DNA from 2 places in the Devosia sp. XGJD_8 genome. Region 2 is predicted to be linked to the other one. Evidence: predicted binding sites of a transcription regulator. Region 2 holds the regulator's gene; the other holds the start of a gene.

What was found. The regulator HrcA, encoded in region 2, represses chaperone genes, less so after heat shock. The targets are predictions, from matches to a motif close to GTTAGCACTCNCNNNNNGNGAGTGCTAAC.
Region 1: the regulator HrcA is predicted to act here: its motif matches at 2,484-2,512, upstream of groES (co-chaperone GroES).

The regions. Positions count from the first base shown of each region.
Region 1 covers NZ_JBKJHF010000001.1:1,091,203-1,101,276, forward strand. Annotated here, with positions in the region: gene ACLI1C_RS05065 (TSUP family transporter) at 1-87, shown strand, start outside; gene ACLI1C_RS05070 (BrnA antitoxin family protein) at 91-324, opposite strand; gene groL (chaperonin GroEL) at 460-2,100, opposite strand; gene groES (co-chaperone GroES) at 2,152-2,442, opposite strand; gene ACLI1C_RS05085 (DUF427 domain-containing protein) at 2,623-2,985, shown strand; gene ACLI1C_RS05090 (hypothetical protein) at 3,612-3,803, shown strand; gene ACLI1C_RS05095 (DMT family transporter) at 3,846-4,811, shown strand; gene ACLI1C_RS05100 (sigma 54-interacting transcriptional regulator) at 4,808-6,235, opposite strand; gene ACLI1C_RS05105 (ROK family transcriptional regulator) at 6,423-7,628, shown strand; gene ACLI1C_RS05110 (EAL domain-containing protein) at 7,741-8,970, shown strand; gene ACLI1C_RS05115 (TIGR01459 family HAD-type hydrolase) at 9,086-9,952, shown strand; gene ACLI1C_RS05120 (bifunctional riboflavin kinase/FAD synthetase) at 9,957-10,074, shown strand, end outside.
Region 2 covers NZ_JBKJHF010000003.1:260,689-270,762, reverse strand. Annotated here, with positions in the region: gene ACLI1C_RS20125 (endonuclease/exonuclease/phosphatase family protein) at 1-132, shown strand, start outside; gene ACLI1C_RS20120 (YraN family protein) at 141-527, opposite strand; gene rsmI (16S rRNA (cytidine(1402)-2'-O)-methyltransferase) at 493-1,380, opposite strand; gene ACLI1C_RS20110 (penicillin-binding protein activator) at 1,464-2,681, shown strand; gene hemW (radical SAM family heme chaperone HemW) at 2,821-3,978, opposite strand; gene ACLI1C_RS20100 (non-canonical purine NTP pyrophosphatase) at 3,968-4,609, opposite strand; gene ACLI1C_RS20095 (hypothetical protein) at 4,606-4,749, opposite strand; gene rph (ribonuclease PH) at 4,746-5,462, opposite strand; gene hrcA (heat-inducible transcriptional repressor HrcA) at 5,603-6,676, shown strand; gene grpE (nucleotide exchange factor GrpE) at 6,792-7,370, shown strand; gene pncA (bifunctional nicotinamidase/pyrazinamidase) at 7,513-8,148, opposite strand; gene pabB (aminodeoxychorismate synthase component I) at 8,151-9,926, opposite strand.

The sequences.
Region 1 (10,074 bases), on a different contig from region 2:
ACCAGCATCCGCTACGGGGCCAGGGTTATCCGGCCCGTGGTGGTCGTGGTGTCGATCGCGCTGGCCTTGCGGCTGCTGTTTTTCTGATCGTCAGGCCGGGTCGAGCCCGGCGGCCGCGCGCAGGGCGGCGTTGATGCGCTCCTGCCAGCCGGGGCCCTCATCCTGGAAATGCTCCAGCACGGCGCGGTCGAGCCGCAGCGTCACCATCTCTCGGCCCTCCGGCGCGGCGACCGGCTTGCGCGGCGCCTCCGCCGGCTTGCTGGTTACGCTCTTGAAGGCAGCCTCCGCCTGGTCATAGGCGCTGCCACGTCGGGGTGTCCGCATCGAATCCTCACTGGGTGATCCATCCAGTCTAGCGCCCTGCGTCGACGAGAAAAAGGCGCAGTGTTTCCACTGCGCCTTTCTCGTGAAGTTCGTGACTGGGAAGAAACGAACTCCAAAGCTTTCGGGTCGGACTTCTTAGAAGTCCATGCCACCCATGCCGCCCATGCCGCCGCCGCCCGGCATTGCCGGTGCTGCGTCCTTGGGAGCCTCGACGATGAGGGCTTCCGTGGTGATCAGCAGCGAAGCAACCGAAGCCGCGTCCTGCAGGGCGGTGCGAACCACCTTCACCGGGTCGATGACACCCAGGGCGACGAGATCGCCATATTCACCGGTTGCGGCATTGTAGCCGAAGGTGATCGAGCTGTTCTCGAGGATCTTGCCCACGACCACGGAGCCTTCGGCACCGGCATTGTTGGCGATCGTGCGCACGGGCTCCTGCAGAGCGCGCTTGACGATGGCAATGCCAGCGTCCTGGTCGGCGTTGGCGCCCTTGACCTTCATGTTGCTCGAAGCGCGCAGCAGGGCCACGCCACCACCAGCAACGATGCCTTCTTCAACGGCGGCGCGGGTTGCGTTCAGCGCGTCGTCGACGCGGTCCTTGCGCTCCTTGACTTCGACTTCCGTCGAGCCGCCGACCTTGATCACCGCAACGCCACCGGCCAGCTTGGCCAGACGTTCCTGCAGCTTTTCCTTGTCGTAGTCCGAAGTGGTCTCTTCGATCTGCGCCTTGATCTGGCCAACGCGGCCCTGGATGTCTTCGGCCGAACCGGCGCCATCCACGATCGTGGTGTTTTCCTTGGTGATTTCGACGCGCTTGGCAGTGCCCAGCATGTCGATGGTCACGTTCTCGAGCTTGATGCCGAGATCTTCCGAGATGACCTGGCCACCGGTCAGGATGGCGATGTCTTCCAGCATGGCCTTGCGGCGATCGCCGAAGCCCGGAGCCTTGACGGCAGCGACCTTGAGGCCGCCACGCAGACGGTTGACGACGAGGGTCGCGAGAGCCTCACCTTCAATGTCTTCGGCAATGATCAGCAGCGGGCGCTGCGACTGCACGACCGATTCCAGAATCGGCAGGATGGCCTGGAGGTTGCTGAGCTTCTTCTCGTGCAGCAGGATCACGGGATCCTCGAGCACGGCAGTCATCTTCTCGGCATTGGTCACGAAGTAGGGCGAGAGGTAGCCGCGGTCGAACTGCATGCCTTCAACGACATCGAGTTCGGTCTCGGCGGTCTTGGCTTCCTCGACGGTGATGACACCCTCGTTGCCGACCTTCTGCATGGCTTCGGCAATCATGTCGCCGATGGCGGATTCGCCGTTGGCCGAGATGGTGCCGACCTGAGCGACTTCCGAAGACGACTTGATCTTGGACGAAGCGGCCTTGAGCGAAGCGACGACTTCTTCGACAGCGAGGTCGATACCGCGCTTGAGATCCATCGGGTTGAAGCCGGCGGCAACAGCCTTGACGCCTTCGACGACGATGGCCTGGCCGAGCACGGTCGCGGTGGTGGTGCCGTCACCGGCAATGTCGTTGGTCTTGGAGGCGACCGAACGCAGCAGCTGGGCGCCCAGGTTCTCGAACTTGTCTTCCAGTTCGATTTCCTTGGCGACGGTGACGCCGTCCTTGGTGATGCGCGGGGCGCCGAACGACTTTTCGATGACGACGTTACGACCCTTTGGGCCGAGGGTCACCTTGACCGCATTGGCCAGGATGTTGACGCCGCGCAGCATCTTGTCGCGGGCTTCGGTGGAGAACTTTACTTCTTTGGCAGCCATGTGAGGCGCTCCTTAAAGTGTAATGGAAACGAATGGGATCGAAGAAGGCGATCAGCCTTCGATGATGCCCATGATGTCGGATTCCTTCATGATCAGCAGGTCTTCACCGTCGACCTTGACCTCGGTGCCGCTCCACTTGCCAAACAGCACGCGGTCGCCGGCCTTCACGTCGGGGGTGATGTACTTGCCATCTTCGTCGCGGGCGCCCGGGCCCACGGCAACAATCACGCCCTCGGAGGGCTTTTCCTTGGCGGTGTCGGGAATGATGATCCCGCCTTTGGTCTTTTCTTCGCTGTCGAGACGACGGACGACCACGCGGTCGTGCAGGGGACGGAAGCTCATGATTGCTCCTATGGCATCAAGCTGAAATGCAATTTCGCACTGTTAGCACTCACGATTGTAGAGTGCTAACAGGGTGACGGGGATATATGGCTGGGCCTGTGCGGAGTCAAGGTCGGGTGAACCCGCTTTCCTCTCGCGCGTTGTCTCCGCAGGCTTCAATCTCATCACTGGCAGGACAACATGACGCGTCAATGTCTGGACAAGGATATCAAGATCAACCCCGCCAAGGGCCGGGTCCATGTAGTGTTCGACGACGCCGAAATCGGCAGTTCGCTGAACGCGCTGGAAGTCCACGAACCGGGCGAGCCATTGCGCATCTACCTGCCGCGCGAGGATGTGCGGGAGGACATCCTCGAGCTCTCCGAGACCCGCACAACCTGTCCCTACAAGGGCGAGGCGCATTACTACACACTCAAGACACTCACTGCCGACGGCCCGGACCAGGCCTGGTACTATCCCGATCCATGCCCCCTGGTTGAACCGATCCGCGATCACCTCGCCTTCCGCGGCGACCGCATCGAATATCGCTACTCCGACGTCTAGGCGTGCCAAGACGCCGCCTCTGACGCGGTTTTCATGATGGACGGACCCCGAGGCGCCTATCGCCTCTGGAAATTAAAAAACGAGACGACAGCCGCCTCGGGGTGCCGGTTTTTGGAACAGTCCCGGTTATCGCGCAGCATGATCGCTCGCCATGCTGCGGCCAGGTCTCGAACCTGCGCGAGAGGCAAAACCCGCGCCCGGCTCACCCCGCCACTGTTCGCCTGCAGGCCGCCCGTGCGGAGTGATGGCGATAATTGTGCCACAGGTTTTGCGGGCGGGGATAAGTGGGGGAAGAGCGACGAAGGGCTGAGTTCGGCCAACGACCTCCCACCCTTGATCCCCCTGCAAGGGGGAGGGTGTCGACTGAAACACCTCTGCCTTCAAACCTCGATCGGCAGGTGGAGACGGCACCATGCCACCACACCTGATGTCATCCCGGCCTTGCTCCGGGACCATTCCGATTTGCGTCGGTCGAGCACCGATCCACCCTGCCGCTGCGGCACGTCTCCTGGAAGGCCACGGCTGAGGGCCGGAGTGACACCGCGGGATCGCCCTCAGAGCTCCGCCAATGCTGTTTCGCCACTTTTCCCCTTCCACGCCGCGCCAAGCTGCGCCATAAGGCACACATGACCCAGGACAACACCCTTCAGATCAAGCTGCGCCTCAAGGGCGGCAGCGGCCCAAATGCAAACTGGCATTGGGAAATCCACGACGCGGCCGGCAAGGTCGTCAAGACCGGCAGTGCTGTCGGCCCCGAGCATAAGGCATTCGCCACTGCGCGCATCGCCAAGGAAAAGCTCGAAACCGCCAAGAGCTGACGCAGTTCTGCCGGGCGGTGCCCGCCCAGCATCGAGAGCCTCGTGACCAGTCCCAAGCCGGCCCACCCGACCAGCCCTGCGCAATATGCGGGCGGGCCGTTGCGCGGCATTGTCCTCAAGGTGCTGTCGGTCTGCTGTTTCGTGGTCATGGCCACGCTGCTCAAGGCCACCGAGACGGTTCCGGCGGGCGAGCTGGTCTTCTTCCGCTGCTTTTTCGCCATTCTGCCGGTGGTGTTCTATCTCGCCTGGCGCCGGCAATTGACCAGTGCACTGCATACACGCAACCCCTGGGGACACGTGCTCCGGGCGTTTATCGGCGTGTCCGCCATGGGGCTGGGCTTTTTTGCCCTGACCCGGCTGCCGCTGCCCGAAACAACCGCCATCAGCTATGCCACGCCGCTGCTGATCGTCGTGTTCAGCGCCTTGCTGCTCAAGGAGCGCGTGCATGTATTCCGCTGGACGGCCGTGCTGGTCGGCCTTGTCGGCGTCGTCATCATCCTCTGGCCGCGCCTGACCGTGTTTTCCGGCGGGGATGCCCTGGGCGATGCCGCGACGGTTGGCGCCATAGCCTGCTTCGTCGCGGCGATATTCTCGGCCTTTGCCATGATGCAGGTGCGCAAGCTGGTGCAGACCGAGCGCACCGAAGCCATCGTGATCTACTTCTTCATCTGCGCGACGCTGCTCTCGCTGCTCACCATCCCATTCGGCTGGGTCTGGCCCGACCCCGGGCAATGGCTGCTGCTGATCGTGGCCGGATTTGCCGGCGGCATCGGCCAGCTGCTGCTGACCTCCTGTTACCGCTATGCCGACATGTCGGTGATCGCGCCCTTCGAATATGTCTCGCTGATCCTGACCATCATCCTGGGCCTCGTGGTCTTTGCCGAAGTCCCCACGCTCAGCATGATTTTCGGCGCCACGATCATCGTCGCCTCCGGCATCGCCGTGATCCTGCGCGAACACTATCTGGGCCTCGACCGCGTCAAGGCCCGCGAGGCCAACACGCCCTAGCTTGCCGCGGCCATCTCGGCCCAGCCCTGTCGCTTGCGGTAGATGGTGGAGGGGCTGATTTCGAGGGCGGCGGCGGCCAGCGAGACATTGCCGCCGAAGCTGGCAATGGCGTCCTCGATAATGCGCTGCTCCTGCTGCCACATGGGCAGGATGGGCTGGCGCCGCTCTGCCCGCGGCGTCGGCTCGGATGCGGCGACGACGCCACGCGATTCGATATCGGCGGCGCTGAGCATGGGCATGGTGATTTCGCCGCCGTCGCACATCACCACCAACCGGCGCACCAGGTTCTGCAGCTGGCGCACATTGCCGGGCCATTCCGCCGAGGTCAGCAGGCTCGCTACTTCCGGGGAGAAGCCGCTGAAACGCTTGTGTTCCTCGGCGGCGTATAGCGCCAGGAAGTGGCGGGCGAGCACCATGATGTCGGTCGGCCGCTGCCGCAGCGGCGGCAGGTGGATCGGCAGCACATGCAGCCGATAGAACAGATCCTCGCGGAACCTCTTCTCGGTAATGAGCTGCATCGGATTGCGGTTGGTGGCGCAGATCACGCGCACATCGACATGCCGCACGCCTGATTCGCCGACACGGCTCAGCGTGCCGGTCTGCAGGAACCGCAACAGCTTGGACTGCAGGGAGAGGTCCATCTCGCCGATTTCGTCGAGGAACAGCGTGCCGCCATCGGCCAGCTCGGCCGCGCCCTTGCGGTCCTCATGCGCGCCGGTGAAGGCGCCGCGCGCCACGCCGAACAGTTCGCTTTCCATCAGGTCGCGCGGAATCGCCGCGCAGTTGATCGCCACGAGGCGCTTGCCAAAGCGCGGCCCCTCGGCATGCAGGGCCTCGGCGCAGACATCCTTGCCGGTGCCGCTTTCCCCGGTGATGAAGACCGGCGCCGACGAGGTTGCGATGCGGCCGATCTGCTCATAGACGAACTGCATGGCGCTCGAGGCGCCGATGAAGCCGGCAAAATCGGCTCGGCCGGCATTGCGCGGCTCGATGCTCAGCGCCCTTGCCTTGCCGTGGCGCTGCGCCAGTTCGCCGATGCGGGCCGCCATGGCCGGGCCGCTGACCGGCTTGACCACATAATCATGCGCTCCGGCGCGCATGGCGCCGACCGCAGCCGATACCGAGGCGCCATCGGACAGCGCCACGACCAGCGCGCCATCGGCCAGCCGCACGAGGCGCCCCACGGCATCATCGCTGCGTTCGCTGAGGTCGTGCAGGCTCGACAGGTCCGCCAGGACGATATCAAAGCCCGTATCGCGCAGCAGTTCGGCCGCGTGCCGCCCGCCCGCCGCAACGGTGATGCGCAGGCTGCCGCCCAGGCTTTGGGTAAGCGTCTCTGCCACCAGCGGCGCGCCAGCATCGTCGCCGTCGATCAGCAATAGCCGACCAAATGGCTCGCCGTCGCTTCGAGTGTGCATCGCCATGCGGCCCAGTCCTTGCGTTGGGATAAATCACTATGCCGGTTGTCTGCCGCCGCCGCGGCTTCCCCGGTGTTCTGGCGATTGTTCCCCAACAGGGTAAATAATCCGTTCCGGATCGTCGCAATTTGCACAATGGGGCCACAGACTTGCCGCTTGCTCGCCAAGCAGTCTGCCTATTAAGTCTGCCGCCATGCAGAACTTTTCTCCCGCCAATGTTCATGAGCCGCTGGCGCGCGGATTCGCACAGTCCGGTGTCCGCATTGCCAATGAGCGCGCCGTGCTGACGCTGATCGCCATGAATGCCGGCGCCTCCAACGCCGAGCTGGCCCGCCTGTCGGGCCTGGGGCCGCAGACCACCTCGCGCATCGTCGCCGACCTGGAGGCGCGCGAACTGGTCATGCGCGGCGAGGTGCTGCGCGGCCGCCGCGGTCAGCCGGCCACGCCGCTGTTTCTCAATCCCGACGGCGCCTATGTCATAGGCGTCGAAATCGGCTGGCGCCATTTCGAGGTGCTGCTGCTGGCCATGTCGGGCAAGACCCTGGCGAGCATCCGCCGCAGCTACGACTATCCCGATGTCGACACGATCTTTGAGGAAGTCAGCGCCGAGATCGCCACGCTCCGCGCCGGCATGAGCGACATCCAGACCAGCCGCCTCACCGGCATCGGCGTCGCCAGCCCCAGCCACATGGAAAACAATGTCGAGCGCCTCGGCGCCCCCATCGGCCATGCGGAGCGCTGGCGCGGCGTCGATATTGCCCGCAGGCTAGCCGGCCGCACGGGCCTCGATGCTTTCTGGATCAACGATGGCAGCGCCGCCTGCTGGAGCGAGTGGCTCGCCCTCAAAAGCCCGCGGCCGATGGGCTTTGCGGCCTTCCATATCGGCACCTATGTCGGCGCCGGCATCGCCAATGAAGGCACCGTGTGGGAAGGGCGGACCGGCAATGCCGCCAATCTGGGTGCCATCATGGTGCCCGACGCCAATGGCCAACCCACCGGCGTCTACAATATTGCGTCCATGGTCGCGCTGCAGCAGCGGCTGGAACAGGCCGGCCGCCGGCTGCCGCCGGGCAATCCGCTGAACTGGGACTGGTCTGCCCTTGAGCCGGTGGCCGAGGCCTGGCTCGACGATGCGGGCCGGGCGCTGGCTACGGCCGTGGTGAGCACGCGCGCCGTGATCGAGCTTGATCTGATCGTCATCGACGGCATCATGCCCCGCGCGGTGGTGCGCCAGCTGGTCGACCGGGTCACCCATTACCTGGCGCTGCTGCCGGTCTATGGCGAGCGGCCGGTGGTTGCCATGGGCCATCTCGGCGGCGCGGCGGCCGCGACCGGCGCGGCGCAGATGATGCTGTTCCGGCGCTATTTCTCGCGGGCCTGGAATCTCTTTGCCACCTGAAGCGGCGAAATAGGCTTGGGAGAGCGCAGGTTGCGCGCTTTTGCCTGCTCTTGCGCAATGCTATGAGGAATGGGCCGAATCCCGGTTTTCGAGAAGGGTCTGAGGTCCGCCCGTGCAGGCATTGGTCTACACGTTCATCGCCCTTGCTGCTGTCGCCGTCGGCGCTGCCGCCTATTTCGGGCTGACCTTCACCCCGGCCGATGCCATCCTGGCCGCCGTGGTGTTCGGCTGCGTCTGTGTCGTGCTGCTCGAGCGCACCCTGCGCCAGCGCGCCGAGAACCGGCTGGAAAAGGCCATCGAGGATCTGTCGCGCCTGCTCGCTACCGATGCCCAGGCCGGCGCCGTGCTGGGCCAGCGCATCAATGCCATGGCCGATATCAATGCCGGTGCGCGCCTCGAGGGTGTCGAGGCCGATATTTCAGTGCTGGGCACCGTGATCCGCCAGGTGGCCGAGGCCGTTGCCGAAATCGAGGATCGCACCCGCAAGCCGGCGCCCGCCACGCGCGAGCGCATGATCGCCGCCGCCGCCCCGCCGCCCGTGCGCGAACCCGAGCCGACCATCCCGCTCGATCGCCTGCGCCAGGCACTGGACGAAGGCCGGTTGATCCATCATGTCCAGCCCGTGGTAACGCTGCCCCAGCGCCGCCCGCAGGGCTATGACCTTGTGCCCCGCATGATCCAGGAAGGGGGCGAACTGGCCGACCGCGCCGATTTCATGCCCCGCCGCGGCGGCGAGGATGCATTGCGCCAGATCGAGGGGATTGGTCTGGTCGAAGCCATCACCATCTGCCGCCGCGCCCGGACCGGCGGCCAGCCGGTGACGCTCTACATCCCGCTGTCGCGCGCCACGCTTGGCGATTCGATGGCCTCCGAACAGTTGCTCGTTTCGCTCGAAGCCAATCGCGCCATCGCCGCCAATCTGATCTTTGCCATCAGCGAGACTGACTGGCTGGGCCTGACCACCGGCGAACGCGCCATCGCCGATGCCATCGTCAAGAAAGGCGCCGGCTTTTCCATCACCAATGTCCGCTCGCTGCGCGTCGATGTGGCCGAAATGGCCGCCCAGGGCGTACGCTCGCTGCGCATCGACGCGGCCCGCTTCATCGATGAGCCGGAAGTCTTTACCGATTTCCATGCCTCCGACATCGCCAACTATGTCGGGCGTTTCGACATCAAGCTGCTGGCCACCGGCATTGCCAATGAAAGCCAGATCGTCGAGCTGCTGGAAGATGGCATCCTGCTGGTCCAGGGCCCGCATATCGCCGCGCCTGGCCCGGCCCGGCCCGAGCTGATGGCCGAGCCATCCCGCCAGACCGTGCAGTTGCGACGCGCCGAACTCTAGGCGCCCACGGGCTGCATTGAACCTCTCCCGCTGCAGGCACATCGCGGTTTCCACTTGATCCCGAGGGCCAAGCTGCCACATAGAACCCCCATCCTGTCCGCATCGGAATATCACGATGACCAGCCCGCTGCCTTCCATCTCCGGCCTCGCCGATCTTGCCGTCCGCTATGACGCAGTGCTCAGCGACGTGTGGGGTGTCGTGCACAACGGGGTCGAGGCCTTTCCCTCCGCGGTCCAGGCGCTGGCCGAGTTCCGCAAGGCGGGCGGCAAGGTGGTGTTCATCACCAATGCCCCGCGTCCCTCCGGCCCCATCATCGAGATGCTGGACCGGCTCGGTGTTCACCGCGACGCCTATGACGCCATTGTCTCCTCGGGCGACGCCACGCGCACCATGATCGCCAAATATAGCGGCAGGGCCATCCACCATGTCGGCCCCGCGACCGAGGACGATGCGCTCTATGAGGGCCTCGGCGTGCGCCGCGCCGGCGCCGACGAGGCAGAGGTGGTCGTCGTGACCGATCTCGATACCGACGACGACACCCCCGAAATGTATCGCGAGCGTGCCCGGCACTGGCTGAGCCGCAAGCTGCCGATGATCTGCGCCAATCCCGACCGCGTGGTCGAGCATGGCGACAAGATCATCTATTGCGGCGGCGCTCTGGGCGATCTCTACGCCGCCATGGGCGGCATGGTGCTGATGGCGGGCAAGCCCTATCAGCCCATCTATGAAGAGGCCTTCCGCCTCGCCGAAGTGGCCGCCGGCCGGCCGCTCGACAAGGACCGGGTGCTGGCCATCGGCGACAGCGTGCGCACCGACGCCACCGGCGCGGCCCAGTTCGGCATCGACCTGCTCTTTGTCACCGGCTCCATCCATGCGGCCGAGCTCGACGCCTTCGGCAAGCCCGACCCGCAGGCCATTGCCGATCTGGTCGCGCCCAGCCGCGCCCACATGGCCGGCTTCCTGCCGCGCCTGACCTGGTAATTCGATGGCCGGTTTCACCCGCCTCGACGGCCTCGACACTGTCCCTGCTGCCTTGCGCGGCGCCTATGTGGCCATCGGCAATTTCGATGGCGTCCATCGTGGCCATCGCACCGTGCTGGCGA
Region 2 (10,074 bases):
GTGACCGCGGCGGGCCTGTTCCGCAAGGGCGCCTGGACCGCCTCGGGCCGCTGGGAGATGTTTCCCGAGCTGGAAAGGGACATCCATGCCGCCAGCGACCATCACCTGATCTGGGCGGACATTTCCGACTAGGCGCGCCCCTAACCGCCAAAGGCATCCTTGATGTGGCGCGGCCAGCGGCCGGGCGTGAGGAAGATGACGTCGAAGCGCAGCGGCGAGGCTGCCCGTGCCGGGTGGCGCGCCTGCCAATATTGCGCCGCGCGCAGGATGCGGGAGCGGTTGATACCCTCCAGCGTCTCGGCCTCGGTGGCGGCCCGGCTGCGCGCCTTGACCTCGACAAAGACCACGGTACCGAAGCGCTCGGCGATGAGGTCGATCTCGCCCACCGGGGTTTTGTAGCGGCGCGACAGGATGCGGTAGAACTGGAGGCGCAGGAACCAGGCCGCCAGCGCCTCGCCGCGATGGCCGCCGAGATAGGCGGCGATGCGCGCCTTACTCTTGGGCTTTGAGGGCGAGGGCGGCATCATAGACTTCCTTGCGCTTGAGGCCGAACTGCTCGGTCACCGCATCGACCGCGGCGCGCAGCGGCTGGTCGGCCATGGCGGCCAGCAGGGCGGCCTGCCAGTCGGCCGCATCGGGGGCAGCTGCTTCGGCGGCGCCGGCCACGACGATGACCGCCTCGCCCTTGGTCTCGCTATCGGCAAACTCGGCGGCCAGTGCCGGCAGGGTGCCGCGATGCACGCGCTCGAATCGCTTGGTCAGCTCCAGCGCCACGGCAGCCTGCCGTTCGCCCCAGGCCTCGGCCATGGCGGCCAGCGTATCGTCGAGCCGGCGCGGGCTTTCGTAGAAGACCAAAGTTTCACGTGAATCGCGCAGGGACTTGAGCGCATTGGCCCGGGCACCCGCCTTAGGGGGCAAGAAGCCGTGAAAGGCGAAGGCATCGGTGGGCAGGCCCGCCACGACCAGCGCCGAGAGCAGGGCCGAGGCGCCGGGAATGGGAAAGACCGGCTGGCCGGCCTCGGCCAGCGCCCGGATCAGCGGAAAGCCGGGATCGGAGAGCAGGGGCGTGCCGGCATCCGAGATCAGCGCGATGGCATCGCCACCGGCCACGCGCCGCACGATGTCATCGGCCTTGGCCCGTTCATTATGCTCATGCAGCGCGATGCGCCGCCCCTTGATGCCGTAGTGGTCGAGCAGGCGGGCCGACATGCGCGTATCCTCGCAGAGGATCACCGAGGCGGCGGCGAGGGTCTCGAGGGCGCGGATGGTGATGTCGCGCAGATTGCCGATCGGGGTCGCCACCACATAAAGGCCCGGCGCCAGCGGCGGCGCGGAAAAAGTGGAGCCGGCGATGAAATAGCCCGAATTGGTGTCAGCCATGCGCCAGAGTTCCGGTCGGTTGAGAATTGGTTAAGCAATGCGGTTCTAAATGTTAACAGTCTGCTAGCAAATCCGGGGCAAGCGTGACGGCACATCCAATGTCATGGCATGGCATAGCACAGGCCTTGGGCGCGGTGGCGCTGCTGGTGCTATCGGCCTGTTCACCCATCCAGCTGGGTTCGCGCACGCTCGATTTCGGCGCGCCTCCGGCCCAGACTATCCAAGCCCCGGTCACGATGCCAGCCGGGCCTTCGCAGAGCTTCGGGCGCGGACCGGTCAAGGTGGCGCTGCTCTTGCCGCTGAGCGGAGACAATGGCATTGCCGCGGTCGGCCAATCGCTCGCCAATGCCAGCCGCCTGGCCATCGCCTTCATCGAGGCCAATCCCAATATCGCGGAAAACATCACCATCACGCTGCGCGATACCGGCACGAGCGTCGCCGGCGCGACAGCGGCGGCCAGCGCGGCGGTCACCGATGGCGCCAGGCTGATCCTGGGGCCGCTGCGCGCCGACCAGGTAACGGCGGCCGGCGCCGTTGCCCACTCTGCCGGGCTGCCGCTGATCGGCTTTTCCAACAATCCGACGGCGGCCAGCCCGGGCGTCTACCTTTTGAGCGTCCTGCCGGACATGGAGATGAAGCGCTCGATGGGCTGGCTGATGGCGCAGGGCCGGCGCGGCATTGCCGGCGTCTTCCCCGCCACCGAATTCGGCCAGGCGCAGGAAACTGCCTTCCGGCAACAGGCTGTCGCGGCCGGCTTTGCGCCGCAGGCAGTCTATACGTTCTCGAACGTCGAAGAGGCACAGCAGATCGTCAACCAGGCGCTGCCGCTGATCCAGAAGGGGATGATCGACACGCTGTTCCTGCCCGACCGCGCCACCGCGCCAAGCTTTGGCGTGCTGCTGGGCCAGGCGGGGGTCAGTGGCGATGCGTTGCAGATTGTCGGCTCGGCCGACTGGGAGGGTGACCCCACCATCGCCACGGCCAGCCAGCTCAGCGGCGCGATCTATCCCACGGTGGACCCCGCCGGCATGCTGGCGATCAGCGCCGACTACCAGCGCCAGTTCGGCACCCAGCCGCATGCTCTGGCCACCATCGCCTATACCGCGACGATCCTGGCCAATGTGAACACGCTTTCCATGGCCAATCCGCCCTACAACCCTGCCCTGATGACCAGCCCGACCGGGTTTAACGGCCGCGACGGCGTGTTCCGGTTCCTGGGCAATGGCAAGAGCGAATATGCGCTGGCGATCAAGCGGATCGCGCCGGGCGGGGCACAACTGATCGAAGGGGCGAAGCTGTAGTTCTAACCTCTCCCTTGGGGGAGAGGTCGGCTTGCGCAGCAAGACGGGTGAGGGGGCCTTTCCACGCGCCGCATTTTGAACAGGCCCCCTCACCCGACCCTTCGGGTCGACCTCTCCCCCAAAGGGAGAGGTAAGCAAGCTAGGCCGCCAGATCTGCCACTACGGCATCCAGTACCGGCCAGCCGCGGTCGGTGACGCGGATATTGCCGTTGGGCAGGGTTTCGACAAAGCCGTAGCCCTTGAGCGTATCGATCTGGCGCGGCGAAATCTGGCGGCCGGAGATGGCGGTGAAGCGGGCGGGGGAGATGCCCTCCTTGAGCCGCAGGCCCATGACGAGGAATTCGTCGCCCTGCTCTTCCCAGGTCAGCACGTCGTCGACCACCATGCCGTGGCCCTTGGACGTCACCAGCTTCTGCCAGTCGAAGGGCAGTTTCTCGGCCGCCGTGGCGTGGCGCTGGTTGTTGATCATCAACCGGCCATGGGCGCCCGGACCGATGCCGGCATATTCGCCATAGCGCCAATAGAGCATGTTATGGCGGCTCTCCTGACCCGGGCGAGCGTGGTTGGAAATCTCGTAGGCGGGCAGGCCCGCTGCCGCGGTCAGTTCCTGGGTCAGCTCATAGAAATCGGCTGACAAATCCTCATTGGGCATGGCCAGCTTGCCGGCCTGGTGCAGGTCGAAATAGCGCGTGCCCTGCTCGATGGTCAGCTGGTAGAGGCTGATATGGCCGCGCGCCATCCAGAGCGCTTCCTTGAGCTCGTCTTCCCAGTCTTCCAGCGTCTGCTTGGGGCGGGCATAGATGAGATCGAAGCTGGAGCGCTCGAAAACCGACTGGGCGATGCGCACCGCGGCAATGGCTTCGTCCACCGTGTGGCGACGACCCAGTTCGGCCAGCGGGCCCTCGCGCAGTGACTGCACGCCGAGCGAGACGCGGTTGACCCCGGCGCTGCGATAGCCCTTGAAGCGGTCGACCTCGACGCTGGTCGGATTGGCCTCGAGCGTGATCTCGGCATTGCGATCCATCGTCCAGTGCCTGGCGATGGCGTCGATGATGCGGCCGGTCGATTGCGGGTTCATCAGGCTGGGCGTGCCGCCACCGAAAAAGATGGATTGCACCACCCGGCCCGGCGCCAGCTGGGCGGCCGTGGCGATCTCGCGCTCATAGGCGGCGACGTAGTCGATCTCGTCGAAGGGGCCGCGATGGACGTGGCTGTTGAAGTCGCAATAGGGGCACTTGGCCGCGCAGAAGGGCCAGTGCACGTAAACCCCGAACATGTCGTTGGGGTTAGAGCTCAATTTGCTGCTCCACGAACTTGGCGAAGGAGCGGGCGCGGTGGCTCAGCCCCTGCTGACCGGGCGACCAGGAATGCTTCATTGCGGGCGGCATCTGGCCGAAGGTGATGTCATAGCCGTCGGGCATGAAGACGGGGTCATAGCCATGGCCCTGCGTGCCGCGCGGCGGCCAGACCAGCGTGCCGAAGCACTGGCCGTGATAGATGACGTCGCGGCCGTCGGGATGGGCCAGGCAAAGCGTGGCGTTGAAATTGGCCCGGCGCTGGCCGGGCGAGGTGGCATTGGCGGCCTGCAGCGCATCCTCGACGCGCTTCATGGCGTGATTGAAATCGCGCGGCACGCCGGCCCAGTCGGCGGTATAGACGCCCGGATCGCCGTTGAGCGCATCGACGCAGAGCCCGGAATCGTCGCTCAGCGCCAGCATGCCGGAGGCCTGTGCAGCGGCATGCGCCTTGAGGCGCGCATTCTCGGCAAACGTGGTGCCGGTCTCTTCCGGCTCGGGCAGGCCGAGTTCGCCGGCCGACACCAGCTCCAGGCCATAGGGCTCGAACAGCTCCTGGAATTCCTTGAGCTTGCCCGCATTATGCGTGGCCAGCACTAGGCGATCACCTTCGCGGAGCCGGGCGATGCTCATTTGGACGTCCTTGGCTTGGCGTCGAGGGCGCGGGCCACATCGTGCCAAAGGGCGCAGTTTTCCGGCGAGGCGGCGCGCGGGGTCACCTGCGGCTTGGATTGCGGCTTGGCAGCGAGGCGTTTCTTGAGCCAGCCGATCATGGGACGAGCGCCGTCTGCTGCATCAGGGTCAGATCGCCGATGCCCTGCTCGGCGAGGCCCATCAGCGCATTGAGCTCGTCGCGGCTGAACGGCGCCTGCTCGGCAGTGCCCTGGATCTCCACGAACTTGCCCGAGCCGGTCATGACGAAATTGGCATCGGTATGGGCCTCGACATCCTCGAGATAATCGAGATCGAGCACGGGGGTGCCGCGATAGATGCCGCAGGAGACCGCAGCGACGGAATCGCGCAGTGCCTTGCCCTTGGTCAGCTTGCGCTCATCCATCCAGGCAATGGCGTCGGCCAGAGCCACATAGGCGCCGGTGATCGAGGCGGTGCGCGTGCCGCCATCGGCTTCGAGCACGTCGCAATCGACGGTGATCTGGTTTTCGCCCAGGAGCTGCATATCGACCACGGCGCGCAGCGAGCGGCCGATCAGGCGCTGGATTTCCTGGGTGCGGCCGGACTGCTTGCCGGCGGTGGCCTCGCGGCGGGTGCGGCTGCCGGTGGCGCGGGGCAGCATGCCATATTCGGCGGTGACCCAGCCCTGGCCCTTGCCGCGCAGCCAGCCGGGCAGGCTGGTTTCGACCGAGGCGGTGACGAGTACTTTGGTATTGCCAAACGAGACGAGGCAGGAGCCTTCCGCCTTCTGGGCGATGTTGCGCTCGATCGTTACGGCGCGCATCTGGTTGGGCTCACGTCCGGAAGGGCGCATTAAAAATCCACTGAGACATTATCGTTAACCGCCTCTTAACGCCCCACGGCCCCGCTCACAAGCCGCTGGCGCTTGGCGGGAGGCTGCAATGCGCTTAAATGAGAGGGCAAGGTTAAAGCGGACGATTTTATCGAACACCCATGGTCAAGCCGCCCGAAGACTTTTTGAGCGTGCTCAACGCCCGCAGCCAGGACATCTTCCGCAAGATTGTCGAGCGCTATCTCGAGACCGGCTCACCCGTCGGTTCGCGTGACCTGAGCCGCATGCTGCAGACCGGGCTGTCGCCAGCCTCGGTGCGCAATGTCATGGCCGATCTCGAGGATCTGGGCCTGATCGCGGCGCCCCATACCTCGGCCGGCCGAGCTCCGACGCAGGAGGGCCTGCGGTTTTTCGTCGATGCGATGCTCGAGGTCGGCGCGGTCAACGAAAGCGAGCGCAGCCAGATCGCCAAATCCATCGAAGGCCAGCATAGCGGGCAGGTCGAGGATGTGCTGACCGAGGCCAGCACATTGCTGAGCGGGCTCAGCCAGGGCGCGGGCGTCGTCATCGCCACCAAGGCCGACATGGTGCTGCGGCATATCGAATTCGTGCGGCTCGACACCACCCGCGCCATGGCGATCCTGGTGGGGCAGGACGGGCAGGTGGAAAACCGCATCATGGATGTGCCGCCGGGCCTGACGGCCTCGGCGCTGACCCAGGCGGGCAATTATCTGGCGCGCTATGTGGTGGGGCGGACCATTCCCGAGGCGCGCAAGGCCCTGGCCGAGCAGCGCAACGAACAGCGCGCCGAACTCGACGACCTGACCCAGAAGCTGGTCGATGCCGGCATTGCCACGCTGGGGCAGGCATCGCCGGCCAGCCAGCCGACCGTCATCGTGCGCGGCCGGGCCAACCTGATCAATGACGCGATGGCGAGCGACGAATTGCTGCGCATGCGGCAATTGTTCGACGAGTTGGAAAGCAAGGACGGGTTGCTCGAACTGCTCGGCGACGCGGAAAAGGCGCAGGGCGTGCGCATCTTCATCGGCTCGGAAAACAAGCTCTTTTCACTGTCGGGCTCCTCGGTCATTCTCTCGCCCTACAAGGATGCCAATGACAAGGTGGTTGGCGTTTTGGGGGTCATCGGCCCAACGCGCCTCAACTATGCGCGCATCGTGCCGGTGGTGGACTATACCGCCAATGTGATCAGCGCGATGATGGCGCGGAAGCGATGAGCGCCGTGCCATTCGCCTGCGGCACGTACGGCCGGGCCGAGCCAAGGGTTGAAATCTGCAGCGCATTGGCCGATATGCGGGGCAAAGCCAGTAATCTTTGCGGAACAGCATAATGATGAGCGACGAGAACGCCGCATCAGGCGAGACGCCTGAAGTCGAAATCCCGGCAGAGCCCGAGGTCGATCCCATCGAGGCGCTGCGCGCCGAGAATGCGGAGCTCAAGGACCGTGTGCTGCGCACCATTGCGGAGATGGAAAACCTGCGCAAGCGCACCGAGCGCGACGTCAATGACACGCGCAGCTATGCCATTGCCGGCTTTGCCCGCGACATGCTGAGCGCCACCGACGCGCTGAGCCGTGCGCTGATGGTGCTGCCGGCCGAGGCCCGTGAGAATGGCGATGCGACCACCAAGGGCCTGATCGAAGGCATTGAAATGGCCGAGCGCGAAATGCAGCGCCTCCTGGCCAAGCACGGAGTCAAGCCGATCGAGGCCGAGGGCCAGAAATTCGATCCGCACCGGCACCAGGCCATGTTCGAAGTGCCCGATCCGTCCCGTCCGGAAGGCACGGTCGTGCAGGTGGTGCAGGCCGGCTTTGCCATTGGCGACCGCGTGCTGCGCCCCGCCATGGTCGGCGTCGCCAAGGGCGGCCCGAGCCATGCCCCGGCCGACGAGGCCGTCGACAAGAGCGCCTGACATCAGGTTCAGCGTTTCACGTGAATCCCCGCGAGAGCGGGGATTTTTCGTTTTTGGGCACAAGGCCCCGCCATTCGAGCATAGCTCTCATGGCCTAGTTCGCTAAAATCGCTCCACTGGAGCGATTTTGCCTTCGGCCGCCCTAGCCCAAAATATCCTTGCTCATCATCCGCTCGACCCCTGCCTCTGCCATGTCCGTCCACGCCCTGGCGAGGCTGCCCGCATTGTCGATGGCGCGGGTGGCGTCCTCGATTACGGTCACGTCGAAGCCGCCGGCTGCGGCATCAATGGCGGTCCAGCCGACGCAGAAGTCGGTGGCCAGCCCCACCACATAGAGCCGGCCGACCTCGCGTTCGTTGAGATAGCCGGCAAGGCCGGTCAGGGTCTGGCGGTCCGCCTCCTGGAAGCCGGAATAGGAATCGATCTGCCGGTTATAGCCCTTGCGGATGATCAGCTGGCCATGGGGAATGTCGAGGTCTGCCGAGAGTGCCGCGCCATGGCTGGCCCAGACGCAGTGGTCGGGCCAGAGCACCTGCGTGCCATAGGGGAGTTCGATGGTTTCGAACGGCGCCTTGCCTTCATGCTGGCTGGCAAAGGACACATGGTCGGCCGGGTGCCAGTCCTGGGTGAAGACCACATTGGTGAACTTCCTGGCCAGCGTATTGATCAGCGGCACGATCTCGTCGCCGCCCGCGACGGCAAGGCTGCCGCCGGGCAGGAAGTCATATTGCACGTCGACGACGACCAGCACGTCGGTGGCTGCGATTTCGATGGCCATGCTCACTCCCTTACCCATTGCGCGCGCATCAGGCCGCGCACGGAATTGCCGAGGAAGATTGCCTCGGCGCCTGCAAGATCGGCAAGGGTCAAAACCTGCTCGACAGCCTTGCCCTGATCGATCAGCTCGGCCCGCAATGTGCCGGGCAGCAGGCCCGAGGACAGCGGCGGCGTCAGCAACGTGCCGTCACGCTGGATGAAGAGACTGGTGATCGAGCCTTCGGTCAATTCGTCCCGCTCGTTGCGGAACAGCACCTCGTCGACCCCGAGCGCGGCATGGGCTTGCTGGCGCGGCTCATCATAGAAGGCGCGGTTGGTGGTCTTGTGCATGAGCCACAGGCTCTGCGAATCGAGCCGCTCGGACGCCATGGCGAAGCGGAAGACGGGCGGGCTGGGCGGCAGCGGCATGGCGGTCATGGCAGGGCCGGCGGCATCCAGCGTCAGCCGCACCCGCATGCGGTCGGCGGCAAAATTCCGCGCATCCAGTGCCGCCAGGATGGAGGCGCGGTCGAAGGGCAGGCCGAAATAGCGCGCCGATTGCGCCAGCCGCTGCAGATGCCGGTCGAGCAGGGCGAAGCCTTCGGCCCGCTCCCAGAGCAGGGTTTCGATCAGCGTGACGGGCTCGGCGGGTTCGGTGAAGAATGCCATCTTGAGCAGGGCCTCGCGATATTCGTCGCCGGCCACGCTGTCGGCAACAATGCCGCCGCCAATGCCGATCTCGCCTTCGCCTGCGGCATTGATCACGGCGGTGCGGATGGCCACGTTGAGCGTCAGGTCGCCATTGGGCGAAAAGTGTCCGATGGAGCCGGTATAGAGGCCACGCGGGCCGGCCTCGACTTCATGGATGATTTCCATGGCCCGCAACTTGGGCGCCCCGGTGATCGAGCCGCAGGGGAAGAGATTGGCCAGCAGATCGGTGGTGGTGACCTCCGGCCGGCGGCGGGCGATGATGCCCGAGGTCATGGTGTGGAGCGTCCGGTAGGTTTCCACGGTGAAGAGGTCGGTGACCTTGACCGAGCCGATCTCGGCAATGCGACCGAGATCGTTACGCAGCAGGTCGACGATCATCAGGTTTTCGGCGCGGTTCTTTTCATCACCGGCAAGCGCGATGCGGCCGGCCTCGTCCTCGGCCAGGGTCCGGCCGCGCTTGAGCGTGCCCTTCATCGGGCGGGCCGCCAATGCGCCGTGACGGCTCTCAACGAACAGCTCGGGCGAGCGCGACAGGATCCACTGGCTGCCGGTATTGATCAACGCGCCATAGGCCACCGGCTGCTTGCGCACCAGCTCACGATAGAGCCCCACCGGATCGCCCTCGAGGCGGAAATCGGCCTTGAAGGTGAGGTTGACCTGATAGGTATCGCCAGCGGCGATCAGCGCCTTGATCTGGTCGAAGGCCAGGCCATAGGCCGCCTCATCCCAGCGAGGGGTGATGTCGCGCGCGGCGCCGGCCGCGTTGCCGGCGATGACCGCGAGGCGCCGGTCGACTTCCTGGGCGCTCAGCATCTGCGGTGCATCGTAGAGACCCAGCCAGAGCAGGGGCGTGGCGCTGGCCTGCGGCAGGCGATCGGCCAGCCGTTCCTCGAAAATGAAGCCCAGCTCATAGGCGAGATAGCCGGCGGCATGGAGCCCTTGCGCGGTGGCGGTCTCCAGCCGGGCCAGCGCGCGCCGCGCGTCGGCAGCGTCATAGGCCACGAGGATCTCGCGGGGCGCGGTGAACAGCAGGTTCTCGCCCTGGGGGTCGAGCGTATCGTGGAGCAGCACTGTGCCGGGGGCGAACATGGCCGCCTTCTAGATGGTTTTATATGCCGCGTCACCTTGCAGCGGCGCGGTGACATTTACCCTCGGCACGACCGCCGCTTGCCGATTGATTCCGCCGTGGTAGATAGATTGTGACCGGCAGCGGTGTCGCTGTCGGCTTCGGGAGCTT